Regions from separate parts of the Shewanella sp. Iso12 genome, predicted to be linked through region 3. Evidence: predicted binding sites of a transcription regulator. Region 3 holds the regulator's gene; each other region holds the start of a gene.
What was found. The regulator sigma-54, encoded in region 3, starts transcription at its own class of promoters, with help from an activator protein. The targets are predictions, from matches to a motif close to GTTGGCACGNNNNTNGNNT.
Positions count from the first base shown of each region.

Region 1: HCX89_RS03355 (YggN family protein) is a predicted target of sigma-54. The motif match lies at 5,639-5,657, and genes of this name have one in related genera.
Region 2: HCX89_RS13510 (TorF family putative porin) is a predicted target of sigma-54. The motif match lies at 6,229-6,247, and genes of this name have one in related genera.

Region 1 covers NZ_JAAUHW010000001.1:756,176-763,945, reverse strand. Annotated here, with positions in the region: gene HCX89_RS03385 (HlyD family secretion protein) at 1-251, opposite strand, end outside; gene HCX89_RS03380 (oxidative damage protection protein) at 791-1,069, opposite strand; gene mutY (A/G-specific adenine glycosylase) at 1,072-2,178, opposite strand; gene trmB (tRNA (guanosine(46)-N7)-methyltransferase TrmB) at 2,350-3,066, shown strand; gene HCX89_RS03365 (YggL family protein) at 3,089-3,412, shown strand; gene glsB (glutaminase B) at 3,412-4,326, shown strand; gene HCX89_RS03355 (YggN family protein) at 5,720-6,523, shown strand; gene HCX89_RS03350 (LysR family transcriptional regulator) at 6,839-7,770, shown strand, end outside.
Region 2 covers NZ_JAAUHW010000007.1:144,011-151,780, reverse strand. Annotated here, with positions in the region: gene HCX89_RS13555 (chemotaxis protein CheD) at 1-331, opposite strand, end outside; gene HCX89_RS13550 (TraB/GumN family protein) at 377-1,264, opposite strand; gene HCX89_RS13545 (hypothetical protein) at 1,312-1,623, shown strand; gene HCX89_RS13540 (bifunctional diguanylate cyclase/phosphodiesterase) at 1,745-3,475, shown strand; gene HCX89_RS13535 (DUF3016 domain-containing protein) at 3,472-3,996, opposite strand; gene HCX89_RS13530 (hypothetical protein) at 4,279-4,584, shown strand; gene HCX89_RS13525 (DUF4240 domain-containing protein) at 4,591-5,100, opposite strand; gene HCX89_RS13520 (hypothetical protein) at 5,220-5,615, shown strand; gene HCX89_RS13515 (HU family DNA-binding protein) at 5,788-6,060, shown strand; gene HCX89_RS13510 (TorF family putative porin) at 6,327-7,019, shown strand; gene rimK (30S ribosomal protein S6--L-glutamate ligase) at 7,043-7,770, opposite strand, start outside.
Region 3 covers NZ_JAAUHW010000012.1:7,563-15,332, reverse strand. Annotated here, with positions in the region: gene HCX89_RS17565 (molybdate ABC transporter substrate-binding protein) at 1-192, shown strand, start outside; gene HCX89_RS17560 (hypothetical protein) at 361-744, shown strand; gene mgtE (magnesium transporter) at 852-2,216, opposite strand; gene HCX89_RS17550 (HPr family phosphocarrier protein) at 2,300-2,575, opposite strand; gene rapZ (RNase adapter RapZ) at 2,562-3,416, opposite strand; gene ptsN (PTS IIA-like nitrogen regulatory protein PtsN) at 3,413-3,856, opposite strand; gene hpf (ribosome hibernation promoting factor) at 3,859-4,146, opposite strand; gene HCX89_RS17530 (RNA polymerase factor sigma-54) at 4,178-5,641, opposite strand; gene lptB (LPS export ABC transporter ATP-binding protein) at 5,737-6,465, opposite strand; gene lptA (lipopolysaccharide transport periplasmic protein LptA) at 6,462-6,995, opposite strand; gene lptC (LPS export ABC transporter periplasmic protein LptC) at 6,982-7,542, opposite strand; gene kdsC (3-deoxy-manno-octulosonate-8-phosphatase KdsC) at 7,539-7,770, opposite strand, start outside.

The DNA.
Region 1 (7,770 bases), on a different contig from region 3:
TTGATTTGATAATCTCTGGAATCAATTTCAAATAAAGTCTGGCCGGATTCCACCACTTGGTTATTTCTGACCTTGACCTCGGTAATATTGCCTGAAACTTCGGGAGCGACTCTAACCAGATAAGAGTGGATTCTGGCCATCCCTGTCATTGGGGTTACACGATCAGCCCACAAGCTATAGAGCCAAATGAAAAAGACGATGCCAATGATGAAAAAACTCAGCTTTCTGGAAGAGGACTCTGCTTGGGACATAGGATAACTCTCTTGACGATCTGCTATAGCATGTGGCATTTGTGTCTGAAATTATATGTTTGTTAATAAATGTTTGATAGTTTTTTGGGGGATGATAGTTTGATTGGGTACTCATTTGGATAAGTTTTTCTGATTACAGTGTGTTGGATTGACTTGAGGAAGTCTCAGATAGCTTGTTGAACACACTGGTACAGCAATGGGACTTTACGGACGATATATAAGGTCTGTTGGGGGAAAAGACTATAACGTAGCAAAGTACCATTCTATTGGCTGCATATTGTGCGGCTATGCTGGTAAGACTATTAGTGTAAGTACTTAGCGTAAGTACGTTGATAATTTTGTTGGCAGGAGTAACTTATCGGCTCGTCTTGAGTCTGTTCTTTTAGCTCTGAGAAATATTAGTGGTCAATAAAACCTAACTCTGCATTTTGGTTGGCTGGATTAGTGAACAACGAGAATTGATTCTTAAAACTGGTTAACAGTAAAGATAAAGGCCCATAAGGGCCTTTTCTCATTTCGCTAGCTACAGCTATAGCGGCTTATTCATCTTCTGCCGGTGGCACATAGCCTTCAATCTGTACTTCCTGACCTTCGAACAGGAAGGCGACCATCTGCTCTTCCAGCAGTTTGCGATCATCGACATTCATCATGTTCAGTTTCTTTTCGTTGATCAGCATGGTCTGTTTTTTCTGCCACAGGCTCCAGGCCTCTTTGCTGATGCTGTCGAAAATGCGCTTGCCGAGTTCGCCGGGATACAGTTGGAAATCCAGGCCATCGGCTTCTTTCTTGAGATAGACGCAGTTAACTGTGCGTGCCATGTTTACTCCTTGGTCAGACTCGGTTCCAGGCTGGCCAATACCCGCTCTGTTGCAGCGGCCAGTCCCACCCGGGAAGGTTGGTTTAAGTTATACCAGAGACAGGGTTTGGGTTCCATTACCCTGTCTTTACTCTGGGCGCTGTGACCTTGGTCCAGCAGCATGTCTGTGGCTACTTTGCTCTTTAGCCGCAGCAGCATAGGCTGGGCGTCCAGGTGAAAGTGGCTGAAGGTGTGACGAAAACCGGGTAGCTCAGTGATGCTGTGTTCTGCAAGCCCCAACGCTTTGGCGGCTTGCAGCAGGTTTTGTCTGTTGCTGAACTCGGGGAAACACCAGAGGCCGCCCCAGATCCCGGCGGGTGGCCTTTGCTGCAGCAAGATCTCGCCATTGTGTTCCAGCACCAGTAGCCAGGCTTCTTTGGCCGGAATCGCCTTCTTCGGCTTCTTACCGGGGAATTCGCCCTGGCGCCCCATTAGCTGCGCCTTGCAATCGCGGGCGACCGGGCACTGGTCACAAGCGGGGCGGGAGCGGGTGCAAATGGTGGCACCTATATCCATCATCGCCTGGTTGTATTTTTGGATCTCGGCCTTGGGCGTGAGCGCTTCGGTCAGCTGCCAGAGTTGGTTTTCCACATCCTTTTGCCCGGGCCAACCTTCTATGGCGCCGTGGCGGGCGAGTACCCGTTTGACGTTGCCATCCAATATGGGGTGATGTTGCCCCAAAGACAGCGACAGTACCGCACCTGCGGTTGAGCGGCCAATGCCCGGCAGTGCCAGTACCGAGTCAAAGTCGGTTGGAAACTCGCCTTGGAACTCATCACGCACCTTGATGGCGGCCTTGTGCAGGTTACGGGCGCGGGCGTAATAGCCCAAACCTGTCCACAGATGCAGCACTTCGTCCGTGTCGGCATTGGCCAGGCTGACGACATCGGGGAAACGGGCAATGAATTTTTGGAAGTAGGGGATAACAGTCGCGACCTGGGTCTGCTGCAACATGATTTCAGAAATCCATACTTTGTATGGGGTCTTTTGCTGTTGCCATGGCAGAGTCTTGCGACCATTCAAGTCGTACCATTTTACGATACGTTCTGCGAAAGAGGCTGTTTTGTTCATCGGCGCAGTGTAGCCGCAGCCAAGGGGCGAAACAAGGAGATTGATCCCCCCAAATGATTGACTTATTTCGTTCTTGTGGATTGTTGGTATACTTTTTCAGCATCAGGGCTTGCACTGTATGGTGAACTTTGGATAATGCCCTTCTTTTTTCACACCTCTCTAGGGGCAAAAATGAGCGAAGTCACAACGGCCGAGTTTAACGAAGAAGGCAAGTATCTGCGCAAAGTAAGAAGCTTTGTGCTGCGTGAGGGGCGCCTCACCAAGGGCCAGGCCCAGGCCATAGAAGCGCATTGGGGCAGCATGGGGCTGGATTATTCCCCCGAGCCACTGGATTTGAACGCCGTTTTTGCCCGTGAGGCAGACACAGTGCTGGAGATAGGTTTTGGTATGGGTGCCTCACTGGTGACCATGGCCAAGGAAGCCCCCGAGCTTAACTTTATCGGTATCGAAGTGCACAAGCCTGGTGTGGGCGCCTGTCTTGCCGATGCCGGCGAAGCCGGAGTCACCAACCTGAGAGTATTCCATCACGATGCCATGGAAGTGCTGGAGCATGCCATTGCCGATAATTCTCTGGCGCGGCTGCAGCTGTTTTTCCCCGACCCATGGCATAAGAAACGCCACCACAAGCGCCGCATAGTGCAGCCGGCCTTTGCCGAGTTGGTGCGCCGTAAACTGAAAATCGGTGGTGTGTTCCACATGGCTACCGATTGGGAAAACTACAGCGAGCATATGCTGGAAGTGATGAATGCCGCCCCCGGCTATCGCAACCTTTCCAGCGATGGCACTGTAGTGCCACGCCCGGATTACCGTCCGTTGACCAAGTTCGAGGCCCGCGGCCAGCGCCTGGGTCACGGTGTTTGGGATCTGATGTTCGAACGTACAGAGTAATTACACCTGAGGGAGAAGCAGTATGGCTATTCGCAGTCGTCGTTTGCGCAAGAAGTTGCGTGTTGATGAATTCCAGGAGTTGGGATTTGACGTTAGTTGGCGTTTTGCCGACTCTGTATCGGAGGAACAGATAGATCCCCTGGTCGACCGTTTTATTGATGAAGTCATAGAACCTAGAGGCTTGGGCTTCCACGGTGGCGGCCACAGAGAGTGGGAAGGCATTATTGCCACCCAAAGAATTGGCAAGTGCACCGAAGATGACAGAAGTGCAGTCAAGGCATTCTGGGAAGCTCAGCCAATCAGCGAGTTGGAAGTTACTGAGCTGTACGACATTTGGTGGAGTTAATCCCGGACGAGGCCTTGCTTGAGCAGGTGCTCGACAGGGTTCGCCCTCTGATTGGCCAGGGTAAGGTGGCGGATTATATTCCGGCCCTTGCCCGGGTCAATGCCAACAAGCTGGGGATTGCCGTCACCATGGCCGACGGCACCACAGTGGGGGCAGGGGATTATTTAGAGCCTTTTTCCATTCAAAGTATTTCCAAAGTGTTCAGCCTGACACTGGCGCTGACACTCTATGAAGAAAGCGAAATCTGGAGCCGGGTAGGCAAAGAGCCGTCGGGCCACTCATTTAATTCTCTGGTGCAGGTGGAGTTGGAGCGCGGTATTCCCCGTAATCCCTTTATCAATGCCGGTGCGCTGGTCATAGCCGACTTGCTGCAGAGCCGCCTCGGAGCGCCCAAGCACAGAATGCTGGAAGTGGTTCGCCGTTTGGCGGGTAATCCGCATATCTGCTACGACAAGGTGGTGGCCGATTCCGAGTATCAGCATAGTGCCCGCAATGCCGCGATTGCCTATCTGATGAAGTCCTTCGGTAACTTCAACAATGATGTGGATACTGTGCTGCGAAGCTATTTCCATTACTGCGCCTTGAAAATGAGCTGCGCCGATCTTTCCCGGGCCATGATGTATCTGGTCCAAGGTGGTAAGGCATTGGATGGCAAAGAGCTGATATCACCGCTGCAGAGCCGCAGACTCAATGCGCTCCTGGCTACATCCGGGCTTTATGACGGCGCCGGTGAGTTTGCCTACCGGGTCGGCATGCCGGGCAAGAGTGGTGTCGGTGGTGGTATAATCGCCGTGATCCCCGGTGACATGTCCATCTGTGTCTGGTCGCCGGAGCTTGACCGCAGCGGCAACTCACTCGCCGGAACGGCAGCGCTGGAGCAACTCAGGCTGGCCGTTGGCCGCTCAATCTTCTGATCCCAAAGGCAGCATTCCGCTGCCTTTGTTTTTTACGCCATACCATAGCTTTCAGCCTAAAGTTGCATATTAAGCGCTTGCCGGGTTTCCGGCGACGGATGTTTCTCATTGCCTGCCGCAGGCTTATGCACAGGCGATCCTGTGACTCGGCGTTAATACGTCCTTGTAGCCTCGACGAAAACATCTGACCTACATGGACGTAGGAAATGCCGAATTTGTCGGGAACAGAATTCGGCCTTGTTTTCGACGGTCACAGTTCCGCCTGTGCCAGGGAAATAGGCGTATGTTAGTGGGTATATAAGCAATTTCAAGCAACGCTATGATTGCAGAATTGCACCAAATTCCCCTCGGTGTCGCCGAAAGCCGTTGGCGCAAATAACGTGGCTGAGGCATGGATGCCGAAGCAGCGCCAGTCGAATCAGGGATGAGCGTCTGAAGCGGTAGTTATTTGCGCCATTAGGCCGAGGGGCTTTCGACACCGTGTGGGGCGGCAAGGGAGATCCAAGAGGGGATTGCTGTTGATCCCTTCTTGGTCGGGTGTGGGGCGAAGCTCCACGACTTTAGGCCGCTGGTACAGCGGCTATCATGGCTGCCAGCTAAAAGTTACTAATTAGTATTGGCAGGACCTCCGGCGACGGATGTTTCTCATTGCCTGCCGCAGGCTTATGCACAGGCGATCCTGTGACTCGGCGTTAATACGTCCTTGCAGCCTCGACGAAAACATCTGACCTACAGGGACGTAGGAAATGCCGAATTTGTCTGGAACAAAATTCGGCCCTGTTTTCGACGGTCACTGTCCCGCCTGTGCCTGGAATTAGGCGTATATCTGCAGCTCAAAACAACTCTGTGTGGGAAGAGTTGCACCAATTCCCCCTTCGGAGCCGCCGCTGGCGTTGTTGCAAATTGGCGTAGCCGAGACAGGGATGTCGAGGCTCGAAGGTCGAGCAAGGATGCGAGTCCTGAGTGTAGCCAATTTGTTTCATAAGCCAGCGGGGATTTCGGCTACGTCGGGGTGTCCTTGGGGATGCAAGGGGCTTTGGACAAGCAAAGCCTCTTGCTCGGTGTGGTGTGGAACACCACGACTTTAGGCTGCTGGCACAGCGGCTATTATGGCTTTTAATCCCGAATGCAGTGAAGAAAAGGAATAGTCTAGGCCATCCAGAGTATTCCCTGTTAAACCTTTCTTTGGTTTCTTGTGTCTTATTCATCATAACGGCTACAAGTTGGCAAAATTTGCCACTCGCAGATGGTGGATTTTCATATTCTGCTGCCTTACTTGATATTAATTCTTTTAGTATCAGTTGATTATAACTTTGGCACAAAGTCTGCTTTATTCTGAGCCATAAGCGGTAACCAAGTTTACTCGGCAGATTAAAACGAGAGGGAAGACAGAATGAAACAAGCGATTGGTGGAATATCTTTGTTGTGTGCATTGTTTGCGGCGGCGCCTGCTATGGCGATCAACTTTGAGCCAAGAGATGAGCAATGCGAGATGTCACTCAACTACGACATCTCACTGGAACCCAAGAAGCTGAGTGTCAGTAATCAAGGGAAAGAACACTATCGAATTGAGCCGGGCCGCCTCTACGTGGAAGGTGAAGAAGTGGCCTTGAATGCCGAGCAGAGCAAGCTTGTCAACGAGTACTCGGATGCCATGGCTCAGCAGTTACCCGAAGTTATCTCTTTGGTGGAAGATGCCGTCACCATGGCGAGTGAGGCCGTGAGTATGGCTCTAACACCACTCTTGGGTGATGCCGCCGGTGCCAAGTTGGATGAAACCATGGACAGTCTGCAACAGCGAGTCTATGAAGTGGCTCATCGCAATGGTGACCAGTACTTCCTGGGGGCCACTGAAGAGTCGCTGGAAAACGCCTTTGGTGATGAGTTTTCCAAAGAAATAGAGCAACTGGTACAGCAGTCGCTAGGCAGTTTGATGATGGCCATGGGCAGCGCCATGATGTCAGGTGAGGGCGAAACCTTTGATGAGAAGATCAATGCCTTCAGCCAGAAAATGGAAAAGATGGGCAAGGATATTGAAGTACAAATGGAGTCCCGCGCCCAGGAGATGGAGCAGAGAGCCGACGCGCTTTGCGACAACTTCCAACGTTTGGTGGTGCTGGAAGACAAGTTACGCAAACAGATCCCTGAGCTGGGCGAATTCCAGGTACTGTCCGGCAAGGTTGAACTGCAGCAATAAGATTTAAGCTGGTGATTCCCCCTGTATCTTCCCCTCCCTTGATACAGGGGTTTTTTATTGGTTGTCTGTTGATTATGCCATCACTGCGGCGGTTTTTTTGGCTCAAGGCTATCCTTGGGTTAGAGTCAATAAGAAAGAATTGGTATACTTCGCAAAAATAATAAAACTGACACCCAAGTCAGGACTCAGTGACTCTACCCAGTGCGCTTTCCAAAACCCGGCAGCCCACACCCCATTTTGGGGTCTTGACGGTGAGGCCCGTCGCTTTTCCAGGAAAGCTTTTACCAGTGTTGTAAACGGCTTAAGGCGACTTTCATGTTAGAACTGTTAGAACCTATCGCTATTTTCACTCATGTCGCCCGTGCCGGCAGCTTCAGTGCCGCGGCGCGCAGGCTTGGAATATCCAAATCCAAGGTCAGTACCCAGGTTGCCGATCTTGAACATAAACTCGGGATCCAGTTGATCCAGCGAACAACCCGTAGCTTAAGCCTCACCGAAGCCGGTAATCTGCTGTATGTGCAGGGGGAAGAACTGCTCCGGGATGCGGATCAGGCGGTGGCCAGTGTGCACAACCTCAATGATGCCACCCGAGGCGTGCTCAAGGTAGGGATCTCCCAGTCATTCGGCACCATGCATATTATTCCGGCACTGCCCGAGTTTATGACCCGTCACCCGGATCTCGAGCTGCAGGTGAGCCTGTTAGACCATAAGGTTGATGTGGTCAGTGAAGGCCTGGATCTGCTGCTGACCATGTCAGAGCAACTGCCTCTGGGTATGGTGGCCCGCCCGTTGATGAAGTGTCAGTTCCTGCTGGTGGCTTCCCCCGGGTATGTTGCGGCCCACGGTATGCCGGCCCGGCCGGAGCAGCTGGTGGAGCACAACTGTTTGGTTTACCACGGTGAATGGCATGAGCACAGCGTCTGGCAATTCAAGAAGGGCGATGACTACTGTGAGATAGGGGTTTCGGGTAATTTCAGAGTCGACAATGCGCCGGCGCTCAAGTCTGCCGCTGTCAGTGGGCTTGGGGTGGTTTATCTCGCCAGTTATCTGCTGGAAGATGAAATAGAAAAAGGCACTCTGGTTCCTCTACTTCCCGATTGGCAACTGACCCACCATCTGCCGCTGCAGGCGGTTTATCCAAGACGTAAACACTTGGCTCCCAAGGTGAGTGCCTTTATCGAGTTCATTAAGGATCACATAGGTACACCACCCTATTGGGACAAAAAATACGCAGATCTGTTTGCCCT
Region 2 (7,770 bases), on a different contig from region 3:
ATCTGTGTCGCTGACCACCGACACAGAGTATGGCATTGATCAGCTGCTCCATGGCCCAGTTGCCGTAGCGGCAGCTGTAGCTGGTCAGTTGGTGCCAATCTTCGTGAAGTTTGCGCTCGGGTAACAGAAAGTGATTCAGGCCACCTATGCCGAGTACGGGGTCCCAGATACAAGCCGCCACACAAGACCCCAAGCGGGTAAAAATGTACTCATCGGCACCTGTAATATAAAAATCGCCGGGATCGACCCTGGCAACCACCTTGCCAAAACGTTCATCCCACTGACGAACTGTTCCTTCAAACCCCTTGTACGCATCGCTAATGCCTTGCATCTCAACTCCCTGTGTCCAAGCACAGCAAGTATAGACCTCAGCGCCTCAGTTTGCCTCGCCGGGCGGTATATCACAGCTTTGCCGCCAGCAGTTACGGCTGCTGACTCCGACTTTATGCAGGTACTCGAGTAGGCTCTTTTTGCCGGCCAGATGCCCGGCACCGACGGCCACAAATAGTGGCGCCTGATTGGAACCCATTAGACTCAACAGGCGCTCGGCCATGCCTTGGTTACGCTGCCACAGCAGTTTTTCCAGCAATACGTCTTCACCTTCGGTGGACAGCTGATGCAACATCAACTCCGCCAACGCTTTTTCATTACCGCTGCGCCAAGCCGTGATCAGCGCCTGGATCTCCCGATCTTCGCCGCGAATACTCTCCCTAACCATACTCCACTGATACTCCAGCGCCAGCGAGTCCAGCAGTGCCAACTGCATTTCTGTACTTTCCAGCTCCAGCACGGGTCTATCACCGACCCCATCCAACAGATACTGTTCCACACCCAGACTGGGTTGATAACCCAGCTCTACGAAGCGCTGCATACTGATCTGTACCGACTGCAACCAGGGGGACATCATCGCCAATTGCCGGCACAAAGGCTTGCCGCCACAGTATCCCTGCAGCAGCGTCTGGGTTTCCTCATCAGGTGTTGCGGCCTTCAAGCCATACTTTTGCAGCAACTGCTGCGCCGCAGGATCGCGGACATCGGCTTCCAGCACCAGAGCACCGGCGTGGCGATAGGCCTGCTCTATCTGGTTTGGCAGTGGGTAGAAGTCGGCCTTGCCGACATGCACTGAGCCCATGAGAAAAGCCGTCTTACCGGCAAACTCCAACTGATGGAAAGGCGGCTTGTCGCCATCTCTTGCTTGGGCCATACCGCTTAAAAGCAAGCCACATCCGAAGAAGATCCACAGCAGTCGACTTGTTGCGCGCATCCCTGTTCCTTATAATTTCAGCCAAAGTTCACCAGTTAGAGGCTGTTATGCCATACACCAAGGTCATTGAGCAACTGAAAGCCAATCTGCAGACCGCTTACCGTCAGGCTGTCGATGCCGATAACCGTCTGGATCAGCTGCAACAGGCCGGCCATGGAAAGTTTTCTGCCGTATTCACCCAAGAGCAAGGCTTTACCACATGCAGTAATCGCTTCCTCCCTTATGTACAGGAGCTGGCACAGGCGGTAGCGGATCTTGAAGCCGAAACGGCGCCCACCCCGGAACAGTTGGAGGCGCTGCTGCCGAAACTGGCGGTCTTGCTGCAGACGCTGCAAAAATTTAAACAACAGAGTAAATAGCAAGAGTTCAAACCGCAAAATCACTCCGATAAGCCGGGTCAAGCCCGGCTTTGTCATCTTAGTGTCACTTGCAACACCTAGACTCTATCCGATTTGGGGCCTGGTGAGGTATTGCAGTTTGATGGCCATAGACAGGATTGCTGAGCTTAGAAGTGTGTTGGATAAAGAGGATATCACCGCACTGTTTCAGCCGATTATCAACATAGACAGCAACAGTATTCATGGCTTTGAAGCCCTAAGCCGCGGCCCTATCGGCAGCAGCGTTCATTCTCCATTTCATCTGTTCAGAACCGCCGAACGACTGGGACGCCTCTCCGAGCTGGAGACCTTGTGCCGCCGGGTCTCCATAGCGCAATTCCAGCAAAGACAACTGCCGGGCAAGCTGTTTATCAATATCTCCCCCAAGGCACTGCTGGATCCAAGTCATCCCAAGGGGCAAACACTCAAACTCTTGCAACAGTTCGGCATAGCACCATCCAATGTGGTGATAGAGCTGTCGGAACAATACCCGGCCGATGACATAGATCAGCTCAAAGCCTGTCTGGATCACTACCGCAATCAAGGGTTTCTGACCGCACTCGACGACCTTGGCGCCGGCTACTCAGGCCTGCGCCTCTGGTCAGAACTCTCGCCCGACTATGTCAAAATTGATCGCCACTTTATCCATCAGATAGATAAGTTTCCGGTTAAACAGGAGTTTGTCCGCTCCATCATAGAACTGTGCCAAAGCCTGACCTGTAAAGTCATCGCCGAGGGCATAGAGACAGAAGCCGAGCTGACGATACTGCGTCAGCTCGGGATCACCTATTGTCAGGGCTTTTTGCTTGGCAGACCCGAGGCGCAACCTGATAGGCAACTGCAGACCCGCTATCTTGCCATTCGTCAGCAGGAACAACCGAGATACAACGAGGCAGCAGAGAGCCTGTGCCATCAGGCGCAAACCTGCTGCTCTGATACCGAACTCAAGCAGTTGAGCGAACGCTTTCTCTCCCAGCCGGAGCTTCAGTGCATGGTGGTGCTGGAGCAGAAACAACCCTTGGGGCTGGTCTATCGCCATCGACTGATGGAGCTGTTTTCCCGGCCTTATGGCCGCGCCCTTCATGAGCACCAGGCGGTCACAGAGCTCATGGACAAAGATGTGCTTATGGTCGATGCGGCCACGCCGCTGTCGCGGGTGAGTCAAAAACTCACCGCCAAGCCTGGTACCGAAATAGCGCAGGAATTCATTATTCTGCGTCAGGGCGACTTCATCGGTCTGGGCCATACCCGCGAGCTGCTGCAGCGCATCACTGAACACAGAATACAGACGGCGCGCCACGCCAACCCATTGACTGAATTGCCCGGGAATGTGCCCATTCAGGAAGAGCTGCAACGGCTGCGCAAACTGCGACAGCATTTCTATCTGGCCTATTTTGATCTATGCCATTTCAAACCCTATAACGACATCTACGGCTTCAGTCGCGGTGATGAAGTGATAAGGGCTGTCGCCGGCCTGCTTAGACAATACGGCAAGGCGCAATTTATCGGCCACGTGGGTGGGGATGATTTCGTAATGATAGGCACAGAGCCGCAACTGCTCGGGGTTTGTCAGCAAATATTGGCAGAGTTTGAACAGGGCAAGAGGCAGTTTTTCAGTGACGAGCACTGGCAAAGACAACACTTGTTTGCACAGGACAGACAAGGGCAGGAATGCCTTCAACCGCTACTGCGCCTCAGCGTCGGAATACTGCCACCGCCATTGAGTCTGGACGCCAGCGAGCATGAGTTGTCCCGCTTGTGTGCACTGGCAAAAAAACAAGCCAAGCACAGCACCCAAGGGCTGTGCTTGCTGGAGATGCCGAGGACGGCTTAGAGTTTAGGCTTGAGTGTTTTCTGGAACCAGTCTTTCAGCATTCTTTCTTCATAACGGAAGCTGTCGCTGTTAATTCTGTCTACATGGTCGAGAAACTGCATATCAGTCAGCTTTTCATCGCCGGCAACGACCACCTGATCGCCTTCCAACAAGCGATAACTGAAGCTTATCTTGGGCGGATAAACGTTCTTGACTACACGTATATCGTTGGCGGTAGCGCCAAAAGTAGGCCGCACATCGCCGGCCAAATCCACGTCTGTGACTGTCAGTTCCAGCTTTTGGTTGTCTTTTAGAGATGAGGAAACGTCTTTATCCAAGGCTTTGGTCAAGGTCTCGAACAGACGTTTTTCGTAACGGGATTGCAGCTCGCTGGCAGACTTGATGTCCCGAAAATCCTTGGGTGACTGCCACTCAATTTTTACCTTACCCGACTCGGTAACCGGGTTTTCATCGACCTTGTCGGCCGCCAGCGCCGAGCCAGAGGCTAGGGCAGCTGCAAGTAACAGATATCTGATTTTCATATCAGCCTCCTTTGGGAGCGAATGTCAGTATGCATTTGGTTCAAACTCAGAGTATAAAATTTAACCTGAATCCGGGCTTAACGCAAAACTAATATGCGAACATCATCCTGTTATAAGTAATTATTTTATTTTGTTATTTTTCATAGCCACCCACAAAAATGCGTTAACCTGAGTATCAATTTGTAGCAGCACCAACAAGCTTTAACACAAGGCTGCTTGAGTCAGGCCCGAGGAAGTAATCTAATAGCAGAGCTAAAAAAACCAGTCACAACAGGAGCGCCAGTGAAATTCTCGCCGTCTTTGCTGATTACCTTGGGACTATTTACCGCCCTGGGAATTGTTCTCGTCGCCATCAATCAGGATGCCAAACCCAAGGGGCCGGAAACCTGGAGCGCCTTCATTTATACCCATGGCTTCGATTCTGGGCGTTATATCAAAGAGGACGATTTTGGCGACTATGGCAGCTGTAAGGCGTTTGCCATCGAGAAGTCCCAGGCCGCGGAGGGGGCACCTTGGGAGTGTGGCAGCTACTGCCGCTTCGACTCCCGCCGTCAGGGCTTTCAGTGTGAACAGATGCGCAACGACTAAGCCTGCTTAGAAAGGGAAACGGGCGCTGAGCTTGGGGTAAAGCTTGCGCAGTGCCTTGGGTTGATCGTTGAAACGCTTACCCTTGGGCTGACTCAGCCCCGAAGGCACAAAAGGCAACTCTTTCCCGGTACGGGTCTCGTATAGCTGGCCGGCCAGCAGATCTATCTCCTCAACAAAAGGATAAGCATAGCCATTCAGCTGCGGCCAAACTTCCAGTTCCCCCAGCGAATCCGCTGCATTGCAGGCCGCCTGATAACGCTCCTTACCCAGAGTCACCAGGAAGTTGCGAAACTCGGCAAAGCCATAATCTGAATCGACTCCGGCGATGATGTAAGCAGCTCCCCAGAGATCCCAGCTGTAACTCAGCCTGAGCTGCCGAGCAAAGTGTTTATCAAACTCTGCCAGTTCATCATCGCTAAGACCTTGCAGTTTTTCGGTCAAACGCGCCTGGAGTTGCTGTTGGTCCTGTTCGGGAAAGTCGCGGCTGACCAGCTCCCAAAACTGCTCTTCTGTCATTGAGTGTTATCCTGCCAAAAATGTCGGCGGTTATTTTACCGCAAAAAGCGATTAAAATCCGGCTGGACTCCCCCCAGGGCTTTCCATAGACTTAGGCCAATTTCTCACAGGAGTCATTTATGTCCATTTCAAGACCAATACCATTGGTACTGCTTTGTATCCTCTACCTGGTACTGGCTGTGGTAGCACTGTGGCGCACCATCAGCACCGGCGCTGTGGATCTGTTTACCTTGGGAGTCATCCCTGTATTGGTAGGCATAGTAATGCGCACATCCTGGTCATTGTGGGCATTGCGTATCTATCTCTTTATTCAGACTCTGGGACTCATGGCATTTGCCACTACGGCTTTGGTTGCACTGCAGATTACGCCGCAGGATGTCAAACTGGAGCTGGCAGGGCGAAATATCCCCTTGCTGCCGCTGGCGACTGTGTTGCTGGCCTTGCTGTTATTCCAGTATTGGGTGGCTTTTTCCGGCAGGACCAAGCGCTTTTTGCAGCAGGAAAAGTCTGACTAGATCGCACTGAATTTAAGGAAATCGGCGACCGGCTCACAATTTTGTGTCTTTTTGGTTAAAAAATAGCGGATAAAGCCCAAGAAGCCCGCTGAAAGGCCTTTTCAAGCCAAAAACCTTATGGCATGTTAGATGGGCAATAATAACTTATCGACGGAAAGAAGAGACGCTCCAGATGAACAAAACTGAACTGATCGCTAAAATGGCAGAACACGCCAACCTGTCCAAGGCAGAAGCTGCCCGCGCACTCAAGTCGTTCGAAGTAGCAGTGACCGATGCCATGAAAGAAGGAACTAAAATCTCCATCGTAGGCTTTGGCTCTTTCGAAACTTCAACCCGTGCAGCCCGCACTGGTCGTAACCCGCAAACCGGTAAAGAGATCCAAATCCCTGCCGCCACTATTCCCAAGTTCAAGGCCGGCAAGGCACTGCGTGACAGCGTCAACTAAGCCGCTTTTCACGGATGAAAGCGCCTCATGTTGAGGCGTTTTTTATTGCCTGAGGTTCCCAACACTCCATTGCACAAAAAAAGTGCAGCCCGCCCCAGCGAAATGCAACATTTCCTTAACCTGCATCACACTCAAAAGCTAACCACATGTATTTAATGCCTATTTAAACTTGGCACAGGATTCGCTCATTCCGCACAGACAATAACGAGTATCTGCACCGGTCAAGCTTGCCCGGCTCCAGAACCCAAACCATCGAGGGGATGAGAATGAAACACACCAAGTTTTCACTGTCAGTTATTGCAGGTCTGTTGTTGGTGGCCGGCGAAGCCCAGGCCGCTGTATCGGGGAATATAGGTGCCGCCTCCAACTATCTGTGGCGCGGCACCACCCAGACGGATGACTCTGTCGCCGTTCAAGGCGGTATAGACTATAGCCACGACTCGGGTTTTTACCTGGGAACCTGGGCCTCCAATGTCGACTTTGGTGACGATACCAGTTACGAGCTCGATTTTTACGGTGGTTACTCCGGCAGCATAGGCGAAGACTTTGGCTATGACATCAGCTATCTCTACTATGGCTACCCGGATGCCGAAGGCGATATCGACTTTGGTGAGCTGGCGCTGACTCTCAGCTGGAAGTGGTTTGAGTTGGGTTATGCCAAGGTGGTTAACGCCGGTGATGACGTGGCCGCTGCGCCACTGGATAACAAGGATTTGAGCTATATCCACGCCGGGTTCAGCTATCCCATCACGGAAACCGTGACGCTGACGGCACACTATGGTTATTCAGACGGTGATGTGGTGCAGAGTTGGTTCGGGGTTTCCGACTACGCCGACTACCACTTGGCCATCAGCAAGGAAACCGGCATAGGCTCAGTCTCCTTTATGGTGGCCGATACGGATCTGCCGGACGACGATGCCAAGATAGTGCTCAGCTATGTCTATGAGTTCGAATTCTAAGGATGGGAAAGCCCGAGGCGCAATCAGGCGATGACAGGACGATTGCGTTTACGGGCGGCAACCATTTTTTCGATATGCTCCACTATCGGCTCGGCCACCTTGATACCTGTGGTCAACTCTATACCTTCAATACCCGGAGCTGAATTGACTTCAAGCACCAAGGCGCCACGCTCGGAGCGAAGAATATCCACCCCGGCAACAGCCAGCCCCATCGCCTTGACCGCATCAATGGCTGTCTTGCGCTCCTGAGGGGTAATCTTGATTTTCTCGGCGCTGCCGCCCAAATGCAGATTGGAGCGAAAATCCCCCTCCGGGCCCTGACGTTTCATGGCCGCAACCACCTTGTCGCCCACCACAAAGCAGCGAATATCACTGCCGTTGGCTTCTTTGATATATTCCTGCACCAGAATATTGGCCTTAAGCCCCAGAAAGGCTTCAATAACGCTCTCGGCGGCCTTTTTAGTTTCGGCCAGCACCACGCCTATCCCCTGGGTGCCTTCCAAAAGCTTTATCACCAGCGGCGCACCACCCACCATGGCGATGAGATCCGGAATATCATCCGGCTTGCTGGCAAAACCTGTGACCGGCATACCCACCCCTTTACGGGAAAGCAACTGCAGTGCCCGCAGCTTATCCCTTGAGCGGGCTATGGAGATAGAGTCATTGGCGGCGTACACCCCCATCATCTCGAACTGGCGTACCAGGGCACAGCCATAGAAAGTCACACTGGCATGGATCCTCGGGATAATGG
Region 3 (7,770 bases):
TTGGCCAAGAAAGAAGTGCCTGATCTCAAGATAGTGGCGTTGCCCGAGTCGCTGGCAGTGGGTGCCAACTATGGCATGCTGGTGCTGGATAAAGCCGACTCTGCCGCCTGGCCGCTGGCCATGTATATTCTGTCTCCCAAGGGGCAATCCATTCTGGCCTCTTATGGCTTTGAAGCACCGCTTAAGCCCTAAATCTCTATCCGGCGGAAGCGGGTTTTACTCTGGAGATGTGCGAGTCAGTTGCTCTGAACTGACTCGCACTCTCTTTATGGGTATTTCACATTTTTTTGGCCAAATCAGCTTGCACAGGCAATTATTATCCTTCTAAAGTAGGGCATTATGTCCTTGCCAGGGGGGAGCATGCTCGAAACCAAAGGCTTACCGATAGCGACAGATTATCTCGGCGACGAGGTGAGATTTATCCGCCTTTGTTATGACAGTCAGGGCTTGGATATCGAGCTGAGTGTTGAGGGCAGCCGGGCATTGGTGCACTTTGACTCTGTGGTTGGCTTTCGGATGCTGGATGAAGGCGATCTGATGGAGTTCTGGACCGAGTGCAGCCTCTCCAATGGCTGGTTGTTCCGTATCTCCAACGGTGGCTGGTATCGCCAGGAGGCCGAACGCAGCGGCTTTATGGCTAGCGCCAATCTCAAGTTGCAGGAATATCTACTGGTGAGCCGCAATGAGTGTGTCTCTGTCTTCTGTGAACAGGATGAACCCAAGGTGCACTGGCTTAAGGACTGACCCGCGATCTTCCACAGTCAGAGGGCGAGCCTGGTCGCCCTCTGCTATTTCTGCAATTCATCAAGGCAAGAGCTTCAGCAAGCCTTCAGCCCATTAGAAACATAGCTTCAGCTCATTAAAACGAGAGTCGCCAACCCCAGGAAGGCGAACAGGCCTATTACATCCGTCACAGTCGTCAGCACCATGCCGCCGGCCAGCGCAGGGTCTACATTGAGCTTTTTCAGGATCAGCGGAATACTGGCACCTGCGAGACCGGCTACCGTCATATTGATCAACATGGCGCCGCCAATAAGGGCGCCGAGTGCCAGATCGCCTTTCCAGATCCACACGGCAGTGAATACCAGCGTCGACCACAACAGGCCATTGAGAAAGCCGATGGCTAATTCCTTGCCGATAAGCCAGCGGGAGTTGCTCTGACCTATGTGGCCGAGGGCGATACCGCGGATCACCAGCGCCAGTGTCTGGTTACCGGCAACGCCGCCCATGCTGGGCACTATGGTCATCAGAATCGCTATGGTGGCAAATTTTTCCAGCGTGCCTTCAAACATATTGCTGACCGAGGCGGCCAACAAGGCGGCAAACAGGTTGAAGGTCAGCCACAAAGAGCGGCGAAAGGCGCTCTTGAACACGGGACCGAAGGTGTCTTCATCATCGTCCATCCCCGCCATACCCATCATGGAGTGTTCGGCGTCTTCACGGATAACGTCCACCACGTCATCAATGGTGATCCGCCCAAGCAGATGGCCTTCACTGTCGACCACTGGCGCCGAAACCCAGTCGTGACGCTCAAACAGTTGGGCCACTTCATTGTCCGGCATGGTGACGGGAATACTCTCAAGCTCGGGATCCATTATGCTGCGGATCCCGGCGGTGGGGTTACAGGTCAGTAGGGTGGAGAGCTTGACGCCACCGAGCAAAATATCGCGTCTATCTACCACGTAGAGGGTATCTGTGGCTTCGGGCAGCTCGCCCCTTTGGCGCAGATAACGCAGCACCACATCGACATTGACGTCAGGCCTCAGGGTCACGGTATCTGTATTCATCAGACTACCGGCGCTGTCTTCCGGATAAGAGAGCGCCTGTTCGACCCTGGCCCTGTCCTGGGCACTCATGGAGTGCAGTACCTGTTTGTAGAGTGTATCCGGCAGGCTTCGCAGCACGTAGGCCAGATCATCGGTATCCATACCCGCGGTCGCTCGTGCCAAACGCTCAGGACTCATCAGGCTGATCAGCTGGTCTTTCATATCTTCACCCAGCTCTTCGAGGATCTCGCCGCTCTGCTCCTGATCCACCAGTTGCCAGAGTACCTGACGGGTACGCGGCGGTGAAGATTCGAGAATAAAGGCGATATCCGAAGCCGTCATTCGCTGCAGCATGTCGCGCACATGCACGAACATACCACTGCTAAGAGCTTGGTTTAGTTGAGTAAGACGTTGTTCTGTCAGCTCTTGGTCGAGCGCTTCTATTGGCATGCAGTTCCCCCTGTGATGCAAAGCGAGGATATGTTACCTCAAGACAGGGGTGTTATAGAAACAAAGAGTGCAGCGCTAAGGCTTTAGCTGGCTTCGTCGAAACGGGCGTTGATCAGGGCGCAGATAGCGTCCATCGCGGGTTCGGCATCCGGGCCTTCGGCGATGAGGCGAATACTCTTGCCTTGACCGGTTTCCAGCATCAAGAGCCCAAGTACACTGGCGGCCGAGGCTTTTTTCTCGCCTTGGATCAGGGTGATATCGGCTTCGAACTCGCTGGCCAGCACCGCCAGCTTAGTGGCGGCGCGGGCGTGCAGGCCCAGCTTATTGACTATGGTGACTTCCCGTTCAACCTTTGCCATTACTCAGCTCCCGGTGACGGGCCTGTACCTTGTGTTTGCTGTTGCCAAAACGCTTGGCGAGCTGCTCAGCGACATAGACAGATCTATGCTGGCCGCCGGTGCAGCCTATGGCTATGGTGAGGTAACTGCGGTTGTTGCGTTCCAGGTGCGGCAGCCAGGTTTCCAATAGATTTTCTATCTGCCAGATAAACTTGTTCACCAGTGGCTGGCGGCTGAGAAACTCCTGCACAGGTTCATCCAGCCCGGTCAGCGGTCTGAGCGCCGGCTCCCAGTGAGGGTTGGGCAGAAAGCGCACATCAAACATGAAGTCGGCTTCCTGGGGCATACCATGCTTAAAGCCGAACGACTCGAAGTTGATCACCAGTTCTTTATCGACACTGCCAAGCAGAATTTCCCGCACTGTGTCACTGAGTTCATAGATGTTCAGCGCCGAGGTGTCTATGTAGTGATCCACCAGTTTCGACATAGGTTCCAGCAGCTTGCCTTCGAGCTTGATGGCGTCCTGTAGTGAGACTTTGCTCTTGGACAGGGGGTGCAGTCTGCGGGTTTCGCTGTAGCGCTTCAGCAGCACTTTATCGGAGGCGTTGAGGAAGAAGCTGGTCAGTTGGGTGTTTTCCGGCAAGGCCGCTAACTGTTGTTCCAGCACTTTTTCCTGATCCGGCATATTGCGCACATCTATGCTGATGGCGACCAGATCATTGCTGCCACGGAGGTTTTCCAACAGGCTGCCTATCATGGGCAGGGGGAGATTATCCACACAGTAGTAACCCAGGTCTTCGAGTACCCTGAGGGCAACGGATTTTCCGGAACCGGAGCGGCCTGAGACTATGGCGAGTTTCATCCTGTGATCACCTGATAGAGTTCTGTTTCGTCGCTGGATTTTCGCAACTGCTTGAGTATCGCCTTATCGCTGAGCTTTTCAGCCATGGCGGACAGGGTACTCAGGTGTTGCTGACATTGATCTGCGGGCACCAAGAGGGCGAACAGTATGTCCACCGGCTGGTTGTCTATGGCATCGAAGGCGATAGGCTCTTCGCATTTGACCAGCACGGCAATCGGCTCTGTAATGTCCGGTAGTCTGCCATGCGGAATCGCAATACCATTACCTATACCTGTGCTCCCCATCTTTTCGCGGGCCAAAAGGCTTTCAAAAATCGCTTGAGAGGAAAGGGTGGGGTACTGGGCGCTAGCGAGATCGCTAATCAGCTCCAGTACCTTTTTCTTACTGCCCGGAGTGGCACAGGTAGTGCACTCCGGCCGCAGGATGGTACTCAGTTCCATCGTTAGTGTTTTGTCAGCTTTTCTTTGTGTTTAATGACCTGACGATCCAATTTATCAATCAGAACGTCGATGGCGGCATACATGTCGGCATGTTCAGAAGTTGCATAGACTTCGCCGCCTGTGAGGTGGATCTTGGCTTCGGCTATCTGTTGCAGTTTTTGTACATTGAGCACAACGTGCACATTATTGATCTGTTCGAAATGGCGTTCAAGTTTAGAAAACTTACTTTCCACGTAGTCACGCAGTGAGTCGGTGATCTCGATATGATGTCCTGTCAGGTTGATTTGCATAGAAAGATTCCTCCAATTTCCAACTGTGGATTTATAAACTCTTACGCTGGTTCGACGGTGGTATCATCATAGCCTCGCGATACTTGGCTATGGTGCGTCTTGCAACGTTGATTCCCTGTTCTGCCAGAAGTTGCGCCATCTTGCTGTCGCTCAAAGGCTTCTTCTGGTTTTCCGCTGCCACGAGCTTCTTGATAAAAGCCCTGATCGCCGTGGAAGAGCATTCTCCGCCATCTTCGGTGCCGACATGGCTGGAGAAGAAGTACTTCAATTCAAATATTCCCCTGGGGGTATGCATATACTTTTGAGTGGTGACCCTGGAGATGGTCGATTCATGCATCTCGACCGCCTCGGCAATATCGTTGAGCACCATGGGTTTCATGGCTTCTTCACCATATTCAAAAAATCCCTGCTGGAACTGCACTATACAGTTGGCCACCTTGAGCAGGGTGTCGTTGCGGCTCTCCAGGCTCTTGATAAACCATTTGGCTTCCTGAAGATGACCACGAATAAACTGGCTGTCTGATTGACTGCGGGCGCTACGAGCCATGGCAGCATACTGCTGATTGATCCCGAGTTTGGGCATACAGTCCGGGTTGAGTTCTACTACCCAGCGGCCGTTTTTCTTCCAGACGCTGACATCAGGGATCACATATTCCTCGTCCATCGGCTGCACCAGCAAGCCGGGGCGGGGATTGAGACTCTGGATAAGGTTGATGGCGTCACGCAGCTGATCTTCCTTGAGCCTGGTCTTGCGCATCAGGGTGCGGAAATCACGGGCGGCAATGAGATCCAGATGTTCGTCAATCAACAAGCGGGCGTCGGCCAGATGCGGGGTGTCTGCGTTGAACTGTTGCAACTGGATCAGCAGGCATTCGCGCAGATCTCTGGAGGCGATGCCGACAGGATCGAAGTGCTGGATCCGCTTGAGTACTGCCTCGACTTCATCGAGCTCAATCTCAGGGTTGCCCATGGCTTCGAGGATCTCCTCTGTGCTCTGGGTCAGATAACCCTGCTCGTCGATGGCATCAATAATGGCGGTGGCAATGGCGTCGTCGGTATCGGAAAACGGGGTCAGGTTCTTCTGCCATTCCAGATGTTCATAGAGCCCTTCGCTGGTTTCCCCCTGGAAGGGCATATCATCTTCACGGCCCATGGCCGGCCCGGAGGCGCTGGCGGCGGTAAAGACTTCGTCCCAGGTGGTATCCATAGGTAATTCATCCGGCATAGACTCATTGTTCAATGCCTCTGAGGTTTCTACCGTGGAACCATCTTCCTGCTTGGCGCTCAACTCGCCGGCGTCGTTTTCCTTGTGGTTGTCGTCGATAGCGTCATCCTGGTTGTCCTCGGCCATTTCCAACAGAGGGTTGGCTTCCAAGGCTTCCTGGATTTCCTGCTGCAGCTCAAGGGACGACAGTTGCAGCAGGCGAATAGCCTGTTGCAACTGAGGTGTCATGGTCAACTGTTGACCCAGTTTGAGCTGGAGTGACGCTTTCATTATACCGCTAATCCCTACTCGTTATTTTTCAAGGAAAAAATTCAATAATAACAAACTATAATACCCGGAATTGCCACCGGATGACATGATCCTAACTATAGCCTGAATTGTTCGCCTAAGTACACAGCACGCACTTGCTGGTTGTCCAAGATTTCAGCGGGTGTGCCCTCGGCGATCAACTGCCCATGGCTGACTATGTAGGCTCGCTCACAAACGTCGAGTGTTTCGCGAACATTGTGGTCTGTGATCAGCACTCCCAAACCGCGGGACTTAAGCTGTTCGATGATTTTCTTGATATCGATAACTGAGATGGGATCCACACCGGCGAATGGCTCATCCAGCAGAATGAACTGTGGATTGGCGGCCAATGCCCGGGCGATTTCCACCCGGCGGCGTTCACCGCCGGAGAGGGACATCCCCAGGCTGTCACGTATGTGGGTAATATGGAATTCTTCCAGCAACTGTTCGAGCTGTTCCTCGCGCTTGTCGCTGTTGAGTTCTTTGCGGGTTTGCAGCACGGCCATGATGTTGTCATGCACCGACAGCTTGCGGAAAATACTGGCTTCCTGTGGCAGGTAGCCTATGCCTTTACGGGCTCGCAGGTGCATGGGATCCAGGGTCAGCTCGTCGTCGTCAATGAAGATACGGCCCTTGTCACTCTGTACCAGCCCAACCACCATATAGAAGGTGGTGGTCTTGCCAGCCCCGTTGGGGCCCAGCAGCCCCACGATTTGGCCGGTATTGACCGACAGGCTGACGTCTTTGACGACGTTGCGCTTTTTGTAACTCTTTGCCAGATTCTGTGCCGTCAGGGTGCTGGTCATTGCGGCTCCTGCTGCTGTTCTTTCTTGTTGAGATCCTGATAGTTTTCTGGCTGGATAACAGTGGTTACCCTGTCTTGGCCTTTGCCGCTGCTTTCCGCTTCCAACTGCTGCTTGTTGATGTCGTAGACTATCTTCTCGGCGGTCACTTCACTGCCGTCCTGTTCTACTTTGGCCTGGCCCAGCAGGGTCATGATACGGCTGTCTATGTTGTAGTGGATCTCTTTGGCCTTGGCACTGGCCAGACGGCCGTCTTCCAGTTTCTGGGTATAGGTAGCGGGTGAGCCCTTGGCCACCAGGATCCGTTCGCCACTCTTGTCTTCAGTGTAAGCCGTGAGTTCATCGGCCAGCAGTTTCAAACTGCCCTGGGTGACTGTGACAGGCCCGCCGTATACCACACGCTTGTTTTTGATATCGGCAAACTGATTGGCGGCGCTGATCTGTACTTTTTGCAGCAGATCTTCTTCAATGGCCACCGCCGACAGGCTTGTGATGCACAAGAGGGCACCGATAAAAAGCTTACTTGGTTTCATAGGTTCCTTTCACCTGACTGGTCAGCTTCACTTGCTGAGCATTGAGATCGGCGTACAGGCCGGATCCCTTGATATTAAAGTCTTTGCCTTCGATCAGGATCTCGCGATCTGAGGTCATGATCATGGTGTCCAGATCCAGCTCCACATAACTGGTTTTCAGGCTCTGGATCGGTTCATTGGGGCTAATGGCGTCGATGATAACATTATTTTCAAGTACCACTCGGTTACTCTTGCGATTGAGCCTGCCTTCGTTGGCAGACAGACGCCACTGTGCCTCGCCCTTGTCCGGATAGACCAGATAAACCGGTTGGTTGAAGAAGGTCTTTTCACTGGCTTCATAATGTTCCATGTGCGCCGCGGCGACCCTACTGGCGACATTGCCCTGCTCATCAAAGTTGACCGAGCGCAGGTCATCGGCGACAAAGTCAGGCCTAACCACATCCATAGGCGCCTCACTCTGTTGAGCGTTGCGCTTGTTCTGCACCTGCCAGTAAAGGATAAGTGCAGTGGAGAAAAACAAAATAATGGCCAGGGTGACCCTATTCATATACTCATTCCGTGGGCATTTTCAAATTTGTCCTGACTGAGCAGGATAAGATCCGCCAGCTCCCGGAGTGCACCATGGCCGCCGGCAATCTGAGTGACCATGTGGCAGTGCTGCCTTACCCAAGGATGGCCATCGGCTACGCAAACCGCCAGCCCCACTTGCTTCATCACCGGCAAGTCGACAATGTCGTCACCTATATAGGCCACTTGTTCAGGCTCGAGGTCATAG